DNA from 2 places in the Delftia tsuruhatensis genome. Region 1 is predicted to be linked to the other one. Evidence: riboswitches for the same ligand, from Rfam matches in the RefSeq annotation. Region 1 holds a riboswitch; the other holds the start of a gene.
The links. Region 1 has a riboswitch for S-adenosylhomocysteine ahead of ahcY (adenosylhomocysteinase). Riboswitches for the same ligand answer to the same signal wherever they lie in the genome.

Region 1 (4,414 bases):
TCGCTGCGCTGGGGGCGTGGGCCCGGTGCCTGGGCAGCCCTGCTGTCGGTGCTGTGCTTCGACTATTTCTTCGTGCCGCCGCGCGGCTCCTTCCATGTCAATGACACGCAGTACCTGTTCACCTTCGTGCTGATGCTGGGCGTGGCCCTGGTCTGCGGCCAGCTCATGGCGCGCCTGCGGCACGAGGCTCGCGTGGCGGCCGAGCGCGAGCGGCGCGCGGGCGCCCTGGCGCGGCTGGCGCGCGATCTGTCGGGCGCGCTCACGCAGGAGCAGGTGGCCGACATCGCGCTGCGCACGGTGTCGGGCGTTTTCGAGGCCCAGGCCGGCCTGCTGCTGCCCGATGACAGCGAGCGCCTGCGCCGGGTGGAGGGCAGTGCCTGCGCCATGGACGAGAGCATTGCGCGCTGGTGCATGGACCACGGCCAGCCGGCCGGCCAGGGCACGGACACGCTGGCGGCCGCACCCGCGCGCTATGTGCCCCTGGCCGCACCTGTGCGCATGCGCGGCGTGCTGGTGCTGCAGCTGCGCCAGCCCCGGCGCCTGGAGGTGCCCGAGGAGCAGCGGCTGCTCGACGCCTGCGCCAGCCAGGTGGCGCTGGCGCTGGAGCGCCAGCATTTCGTGGCCGTGGCCCAGCAGACCCAGGTCGCCATGGAGGGCGAGCGCATGCGCAACACGCTGCTGTCGGCCGTCTCGCACGACCTGCGCACGCCGCTGACCACCATCCTGGGCGCGGCCGAGGCCGCCCGGCGCCATGTGCCGCCGGGGGACGCGGCCGACATGCTGGAGCAGGTGCGCACCCAGGCCCAGGCCATGCAGCGCCTGGTCGAGAACCTGCTGGACATGGCGCGGCTGCAGCAAGGCGGCGTGCACCTGCAGCGCGAATGGCTGCCGCTGGACGAAATCGTGGGCAGCGCGCTGCGCCAGATGCGCGCGCGCCTGCAGCGGCATCCGGTCAGCACCGACCTGCCCGCCGATCTGCCGCTGCTGCATGTAGACCCCGTACTCATGGAGCGTGTCCTGGTCAACCTGCTGGACAACGCCGCCAAGTACACGCCGCCCGGCACGCCGCTGGCCATCAGTGCGCGCGAAGTGGACGGCGAGCTGCAGGTGCAGGTGCGGGACGCGGGCCCGGGGCTGCCGGCTCACTTGCCGGCCCAGGCCCTGTTCGAGCCCTTCACGCGCGGTACGGCCGAATCCACGGTCTCGGGCATCGGCCTGGGTCTGTCCCTGGTGCGCAGCATCGTGCAGGCCCACGGCGGCCGCATCGAGGCCGCCGCCGCGCAGCCGGGGCCGGGCACGGTGATCACGCTGCATCTGCCCGTGCCCGAGCAGCCCGAGCTCGATTAGAGTCGCTGCCATGAGCACGCCCACCAACCGCATCCTGATGATCGAGGACGACCCCGGCATCCGCCGCTTCGTGCGCCTGGTGCTGGAGGACGAGGGCTGGCAGGTCTTCGAGGCGGACAGCGCGCGCCGCGGACTCATCGAGGCCGCGAGCCGCCAGCCCGACCTGGTCATCCTGGACCTGGGCCTGCCCGACGCCGACGGCAAGCAGGTCCTCACCGAGTTGCGCGGCTGGTCGCCCGTGCCTGTGCTGGTGCTGTCCGCGCGTGAGCGCGAGGACGAGAAGGTGGCGGCGCTGGACGCCGGCGCCGACGACTACCTGGTCAAGCCCTTCGGCGTGCCCGAGCTGCTGGCCCGGCTGCGCGTGATGCTGCGCAGGCGCCAGCAGGTGGCGGGAGCCGGTGCGGCCGCACCGTCCAGCCAGGTGCAGTTCGGCCAGGTGCAGGTGGACCTGGCCACGCACGACGTGCGGCGCGCGGGCCAGGCCGTGCACCTCACCCCCATCGAATTTCGGTTGCTGGCGGCGCTGATCGCGGCCCAGGGCCGGGTGCTCACCCACCGCCAGCTGCTGATGCAGGTCTGGGGGCCGGAGTACCTGAACCGGGCCCACTACCTGCGCGTGCACATGGCCAACCTGCGCCAGAAGGTCGAGGACGAGCCGGCCCAGCCGCGCCATCTGGTGACGGAGCTGCAGGTGGGCTACCGGCTTGTCGGCCTGGGCGGCGAGGCCGTTGCGGGATCGGTATAATCAGCGCCTCTCCGAGGAGCGTTGCAGCGGCCCCCTGACCCAGGCGTGGCCGCGAGGCTCGGAGCACCCTACGCAACGACGCTCGCCCACGCTTTCTGTGCGGTGAGCTTTTTTTTCGTCTCCCGCAGAACGTGGTTTTTCATTCATCTTTTGGAGAAAACCATGAACGCTGCTGTTCTTCCCGTTTCCGCCGACACGGCCATCGCCGACATTTCCCTGGCCGCCTGGGGCCGCAAGGAAATCCTGATCGCCGAGACCGAAATGCCCGGCCTGATGGCCACGCGCGAGGAATTCGCCGCCGCCCAGCCGCTCAAGGGCGCGCGCATCGCCGGCTCGCTGCACATGACCATCCAGACGGCCGTGCTGATCGAGACGCTCAAGGCCCTGGGCGCCGAGGTGCGCTGGGCTTCGTGCAATATCTTCTCCACCCAGGACCACGCTGCCGCCGCCATTGCGGCCTCCGGCACGCCCGTGTTCGCCATCAAGGGCGAATCGCTGGCCGACTACTGGGACTACACGCACCGCATCTTCGAATTCGGCGCCGCCGGCACCGAGGGCGAAGGCCCGAACATGATCCTGGACGATGGCGGCGATGCCACCATGCTGCTGCACCTGGGGATGCGCGCCGAGAAGGACCTGTCCGTGCTGGACAACCCCGGCTCCGAGGAAGAGAAGATCGCCTTCGCCGCCATCCGCGCCAAGCTGGCCCAGGACCCGACCTGGTACACGCGCAAGAGCGCCCACATCATCGGCGTGACCGAAGAGACCACGACCGGCGTGCACCGCCTCAACGAGATGTCGGCCAAGGGCACGCTGAAGTTCCGCGCCATCAACGTCAACGACTCCGTCACCAAGAGCAAGTTCGACAACCTCTACGGCTGCCGCGAGTCGCTGGTGGACGGCATCAAGCGCGCCACCGACGTGATGATCGCCGGCAAGGTCGCCGTGGTCGCCGGCTACGGCGACGTGGGCAAGGGCTGCGCCCAGGCTCTGCGCGCGCTGTCGGCCCAGGTCTGGGTCACCGAGATCGATCCCATCAACGCACTGCAGGCCGCCATGGAAGGCTACAAGGTCGTGACCATGGAGTGGGCGGCGGACAAGGCCGACATCTTCGTGACCACCACCGGCAACCGCGACATCATCCGCCACGAGCACATGGTGGCCATGAAGAACGAGGCCATCGTCTGCAACATCGGCCATTTCGACAACGAGATCGACGTCGCCTCCATCGAGAAGTACCACTGGGAGGAGATCAAGCCCCAGGTGGACCACATCACCTTCCCCGACGGCAAGAAGATCATCCTTCTGGCCAAGGGGCGCCTGGTGAACCTGGGCTGCGCCACCGGCCATCCCAGCTTCGTGATGAGCGCCTCGTTCGCCAACCAGACCATCGCCCAGATCGAGCTGTTCACCAAGCCCGACGCCTACCAGGTCGGCAAGGTCTACGTGCTGCCCAAGATCCTCGACGAGAAGGTCGCGCGCCTGCACCTGAAGAAGGTCGGCGCCATGCTGACCGAGCTGACCGACAGCCAGGCCGCCTATATCGGCGTGAGCAAGCAGGGGCCCTACAAGCCCGAAACGTATCGGTATTGAGCACCCCCTGAGCGGCTTGCGCCGCTTCCCCCTCTCTACTCGCTATCGCGAGGGAGGGGGACGACACCCTCGCGGCGGGGCGGCCCTTGCTCGGTGTCCCTGGGTTGGGCTCTGCCAGTTTGGGGTGTGGCGCCGCTTGGCGCCATTGATTTTTGAGATTTGTTGGGAGCGACGCTATGCGCGCAGATGTGTTTTTGGTGGAAGCCGGCCATGCGGCCACGCGCTCGCAGGCGCAGCGGCTGATCGCGGGCGGGGTGCAGTGGCGCATGACGCCGCTGACGCCGTGGAAGAAGGTGGCCAAGAATGGCGACGAGATTCCTGCCGGCGCCGAGCTGCAGCTGCTCGACGGTGCCGAGGCGAAGTACATCTCGCGCGGCGGGCTGAAGCTGGAAGGCGCGCTGGCGGCCACGAAGCTGTCGGTGGCCGGGCTGCGCTGCCTGGACGTGGGCCAGAGCACGGGGGGCTTCACCGACTGCCTGCTGCAGGCCGGCGCGGCCCAGGTGATCGGCGTGGATGTGGGCCATGGGCAGTTGCACGAGCGGCTGCGCTCCGATGCGCGTGTGGTCTGTGTCGAGGGGCTGAACGCACGCCATGTGACGGCCGACGGCCTGCTGGAGGCCTGCGAGGAGGTCCTGTCCGAGCGCTGGGAGGAAGATCCCGACGACAACGACACCCAGCCCGTGGCGCCCTATGCCTGGATGCGCAATGGCGGTGTGGTGGACGAGGACT
Region 2 (4,414 bases), 500 kb from region 1:
AACAGCCAGTGCAGCGGCGCGATGCGCCAGGCACGGATGGCGCCGCCGGCCACGCCGATGGCGCCGCCCAGCACGGCGCCCGCCGCCGTCAGGGCGAGCGTGAAGCCCGCGCCCTGCGCCAGCATGCCGCCGTAGTCGAACACGGCGCCGAAGTCGAATTGATAGGCCATGGAGGAATTTCCGGGCAAAAGAGGTCGGGTGCGGCGGGCGGGGCGATCAGAGGGTGGCGGGCAGGGGCATCTTCATCCAGCGCTGGGACAGGGCGCTCAGGCGGCCATCGGCCTTGAGCCGGGTGATGATGCCGTCCACCTTGTGCAGCAGCGCCTCCTCGCCCTTGGCGACGCCGATGTAGCAGGGCGTGTCCTCGACCGCGAACTTCATGTCCAGCTGGCGCAGCCGGGTGCGTTCGTTGACGGCATTGGCCACGATGTTGCCCAGCGTCACCAGCTGCACCTGGCCCGTCAGATAGCTTTGCGCGGTGGCGTTGTTGTCCTCATAGCGCTTGATGGTGGCCGAGGCCGGTGCCACCTTCGTCAGGGCCAGGTCCTCCGTGGAGCCGCGCGTCACGCCCACGGTCTTGCCGGCCAGGTCCGCGGGCGACTTGATGCTCACGTCCTTGGGTCCGTAGACGCTCTTGGGAAACGGCGCATAGGCCTGGGTGAAGTCGATCACCTTGGCGCGCTCGGCGTTCTTGCCCAGGCTGGAGATGACGATGTCGGCCTTGCCCGTGGTCAGGAAGGGAATGCGGTTGGTACTGGTCACGGGCACCAGTTCCACCTTCACGCCCAGTTCCTGGGCGACCAGGGAGGCCATGTCGATGTCGTAGCCCTGCAGCTTCAGGTCGGTGCCCAGCGCACCGAACGGCGGGAAATCCTGCGGGATCGCCACGCGCAGCACACCGGCCTTCTGGATGTTGGCCAGCATGTCGGCATGGGCGGCGGTGCCCAGTGCGGCGGTGGCCAGTGCGGCGGCCGCCATGGCGGTGCGGATGAAGGCGCGGCGGGCGGGAGAAGAGGAAGTCATGCGAAAGCTCCTTCGGGAGGGGGGGTGAGACGAAAGGAAACGGAGGTGGCGGGCGCCGGCGCATCGAGGACGACGCCGCTGCGCCGGGCGGCCGAAAGCAGGTGGGCGCGCATGGCGTCGGCCGCGGCCTGCGCATCGCCGTCGCAGACGGCCCTGGCGATGGCTCCATGCTCCAGCGCGGGCTGGTCGTCGGCGCCGGACCAGGCGAACGGCAGGCGCAGGCTGTGGCCGATGGCGTGCTCCAGCTGGCGCGCCATGGCCACCAGGCCCGGATTGCCCGACAGCCGGGCCAGCAGCAGGTGAAATTGCAGGTCGGCCTCGGCGGCGGCCAGCAGGTCCTTGCGGGCCAGGGCATGCGCCAGCTGGTCCTGGGTCCATTGCAGCTGGCGCCGGCCGCCGTCATCGGCGCGTGCGGCGGCCAGCGCGGTCCAGCCGGGCTCCAGCACCAGGCGCAGCTCGATCAGCTGGCGTGGGGACAGCTGGCCCAGCGCGGGCGTGGCATAGGCGCGGTGCATGCGCGCGCTGCCGCTGTGCGGGCCGTTGACGCGCACGCCCCTGCCCGGCTGGATCTCCACCAGGCCCAGGGTCTCCAGCATGGACAGCGCCTCGCGCAGTGAAGCCCGGCTGATGCCCAGCTGCTGCGCCAGCTCGCGCTGCGGCGGCAACTGGCTTCCGCTGGCGTAGTGGCCGCTCAGGATGTGCTGCTGCAGCGTCTGGGCTATCGATGTCGGAATGCTTTGCATTGGGGGCGGCGCGTTTCGAAGGTTTTGGCCTGACTGGTCAGACCGCATGCCAGACCCTCTAGCGAATTGCGTGCCAGATTCAAGAAAAGGAGCAGACCTTCCAGAGCCTGTCGTGAAATCCCTGCGCGGCACCGCAAGATTTACCCCGGTCCAGGCCTGGCGGGCGGCCGCGTTGCCGCGATTTGGTGCAGTGCCGCATGGCCTGGTGCGGCCATGCCCGCAGAACGGGCGTGCCGCCCGCGCTGCAGGCCATTGCGAGCCGCCTTAAAATGCCGGGCTTTGGTCCGAGGAGCGTTGCAGCGCGGCCGACGCCCATCCCGTGGATGGATGGCGGGCCGCGTCAGGCTTGGGCCAGGCGCCGGACCGCGCCCACGATGCCAACGACGCTCACCTGAACCCCTTGTGCCGCGCAGGTGAGCCTATGTCCGTCATTTCCGTTCCCCCCATGAAACTGTCCGGCCTGGAGCCGGTGACCATCGGCGAGGGCACGCTGTTCGTCAACGTGGGCGAGCGCACCAACGTCACGGGCTCCAAGGCCTTTGCGCGCATGATCCTCAACGAGCAGTACGAGGAGGCCCTGTCCGTGGCGCGCCAGCAGGTGGAGAACGGCGCCCAGGTCATCGACGTCAACATGGACGAGGCCATGCTCGACAGCAAGGCCGCCATGGTGCGCTTCCTGAACCTCATCGCCTCCGAGCCCGACATCGCCAAGGTGCCGGTCATGGTGGACAGCTCCAAGTGGGAGGTCATCGAGGCCGGCCTGCGCTGCCTGCAGGGCAAGGGCATCGTCAACTCCATCTCCATGAAGGAGGGGCTCGACGAGTTCAAGCGCCAGGCCCGGCTGATCAAGCGCTACGGCGCGGCCGCCGTGGTCATGGCCTTCGACGAGAAGGGCCAGGCCGACACCTACGAGCGCAAGATCGAGATCTGCGAGCGCGCCTACCGCATCCTGGTGGACGAAGTGGGCTTCCCGCCCGAGGACATCGTCTTCGACCCCAACATCTTCGCCGTGGCCACGGGCATCGAGGAGCACGACAACTACGCCGTGGACTTCATCGAGGCCGTGCGCTGGATCAAGCAGAACCTGCCCGGCGCCAAGGTCTCGGGCGGCGTCTCCAACGTGAGCTTCAGCTTCCGCGGCAACGACCCCGTGCGCGAGGCCATCCACACCGTGTTCCTCTACCACGCCATCGCCGCCGGCATGGACATGGGCATCGTCAACGCGGGCATGGTCGGCGTCTATGACGACCTGGAGCCCGAGCTGCGCCAGCGCGTGGAGGACGTGGTTCTCAATCGCCGCCCGGATGCGGCCGAGCGCCTGCTGGAGATCGCCGACGCCGCCAAGGGCGCGGCCAAGGACGACAGCAAGAAGCTCGAATGGCGCGGCACGCCCGAGCATCCCAGGACCGTGGGCGAGCGCCTCTCGCATGCCCTGGTGCACGGCATCACCGACTTCATCGTCGCCGACACCGAAGAGGCCTACCAGCAGATCGTGGTGCAGGGCGGCGGCCGCCCGCTGCATGTGATCGAAGGCCCGCTGATGGACGGCATGAACATCGTGGGCGACCTGTTCGGCGCCGGCAAGATGTTCCTGCCCCAGGTGGTCAAGTCGGCCCGCGTGATGAAGCAGGCCGTGGCCCACCTGGTGCCCTACATCGAAGAGGAAAAGCGCCAGCAGGAGGCGGCGGGCCTCGATGTGTCCAGCAAGGGCAAGATCGTCATCGCCACCGTCAAGGGCGACGTGCACGACATCGGCAAGAACATCGTCACCGTGGTCCTGCAGTGCAACAACTTCGAGGTCATCAACATGGGCGTGATGGTGCCCTGCCACGAGATCCTGGCCAGGGCCAAGGCCGAGGGCGCGGACATCATCGGCCTGTCGGGCCTGATCACGCCCAGCCTGGAGGAAATGCAGTACGTCGCCGGCGAGATGCACAAGGACGACTACTTCCGCGTCAAGAAGATTCCGCTCCTGATCGGCGGTGCCACCTGCTCGCGCGTGCACACGGCCGTCAAGATCGCGCCCAGGTACGAAGGCCCCGTGGTCTACGTGCCCGATGCCTCGCGCAGCGTCAGCGTGGCCCAGAGCCTGCTGGGCGAGAACCGGCAGCAGTACCTGGACGAGGTCCTGGCCGACTACGACAAGGTCCGCACCCAGCACGCCAACAAGAGGAAGACGCCGCTGTGGACCCTGGAGCAGGCCCGCGCCAACGCCACGCCCGTGGACTTCGGCCAGCCGCCCGTGGTGCCGCGCGCCCTGGGCCGCCGCGTGTTCCGCAACTTCGACCTGGCCGAGATCGCCGAATACATCGACTGGGGCCCGTTCTTCCAGACCTGGGACCTGGCCGGCCCCTATCCGGCCATCCTCGACGATGAGATCGTCGGTGTCGAGGCGCGCAAGGTGCTGGCCGATGGCCAGGCCATGCTCAGGAAGATCATCGAAGGCCGCTGGCTGCAGGCCAACGGCGCCATCGGCCTGTTCCCCGCCAACCGCGTGGGCGACGACATCGAGTTCTACACCGACGAGTCGCGCAGCGAGGTGCTGATGACCTGGTACGGCATGCGCCAGCAGACCGAAAAACAGGCCGTGGACGGCCCGGATGGCCGGCCCATCATGCGTCCCAGCCGCTGCCTGTCCGACTTCGTGG

Region 2: it holds a riboswitch for S-adenosylhomocysteine, as region 1 does, so the genes downstream of both, metH (methionine synthase) here and ahcY (adenosylhomocysteinase) in region 1, are expected to answer to the same signal.

What each region holds. Positions count from the first base shown of each region.
Region 1 is NZ_LR813084.1:767,541-771,954, forward strand. Features, by position in the region: gene L1Z78_RS03490 (sensor histidine kinase) at 1-1,347, shown strand, start outside; gene L1Z78_RS03495 (response regulator) at 1,358-2,092, shown strand; S-adenosyl-L-homocysteine riboswitch at 2,100-2,183, shown strand; gene ahcY (adenosylhomocysteinase) at 2,255-3,685, shown strand; gene L1Z78_RS03505 (TlyA family RNA methyltransferase) at 3,862-4,414, shown strand, end outside.
Region 2 is NZ_LR813084.1:271,707-276,120, forward strand. Features, by position in the region: gene L1Z78_RS01200 (amino acid ABC transporter permease) at 1-170, opposite strand, end outside; gene L1Z78_RS01205 (transporter substrate-binding domain-containing protein) at 217-1,023, opposite strand; gene L1Z78_RS01210 (FadR/GntR family transcriptional regulator) at 1,020-1,766, opposite strand; S-adenosyl-L-homocysteine riboswitch at 2,047-2,162, shown strand; gene metH (methionine synthase) at 2,188-4,414, shown strand, end outside.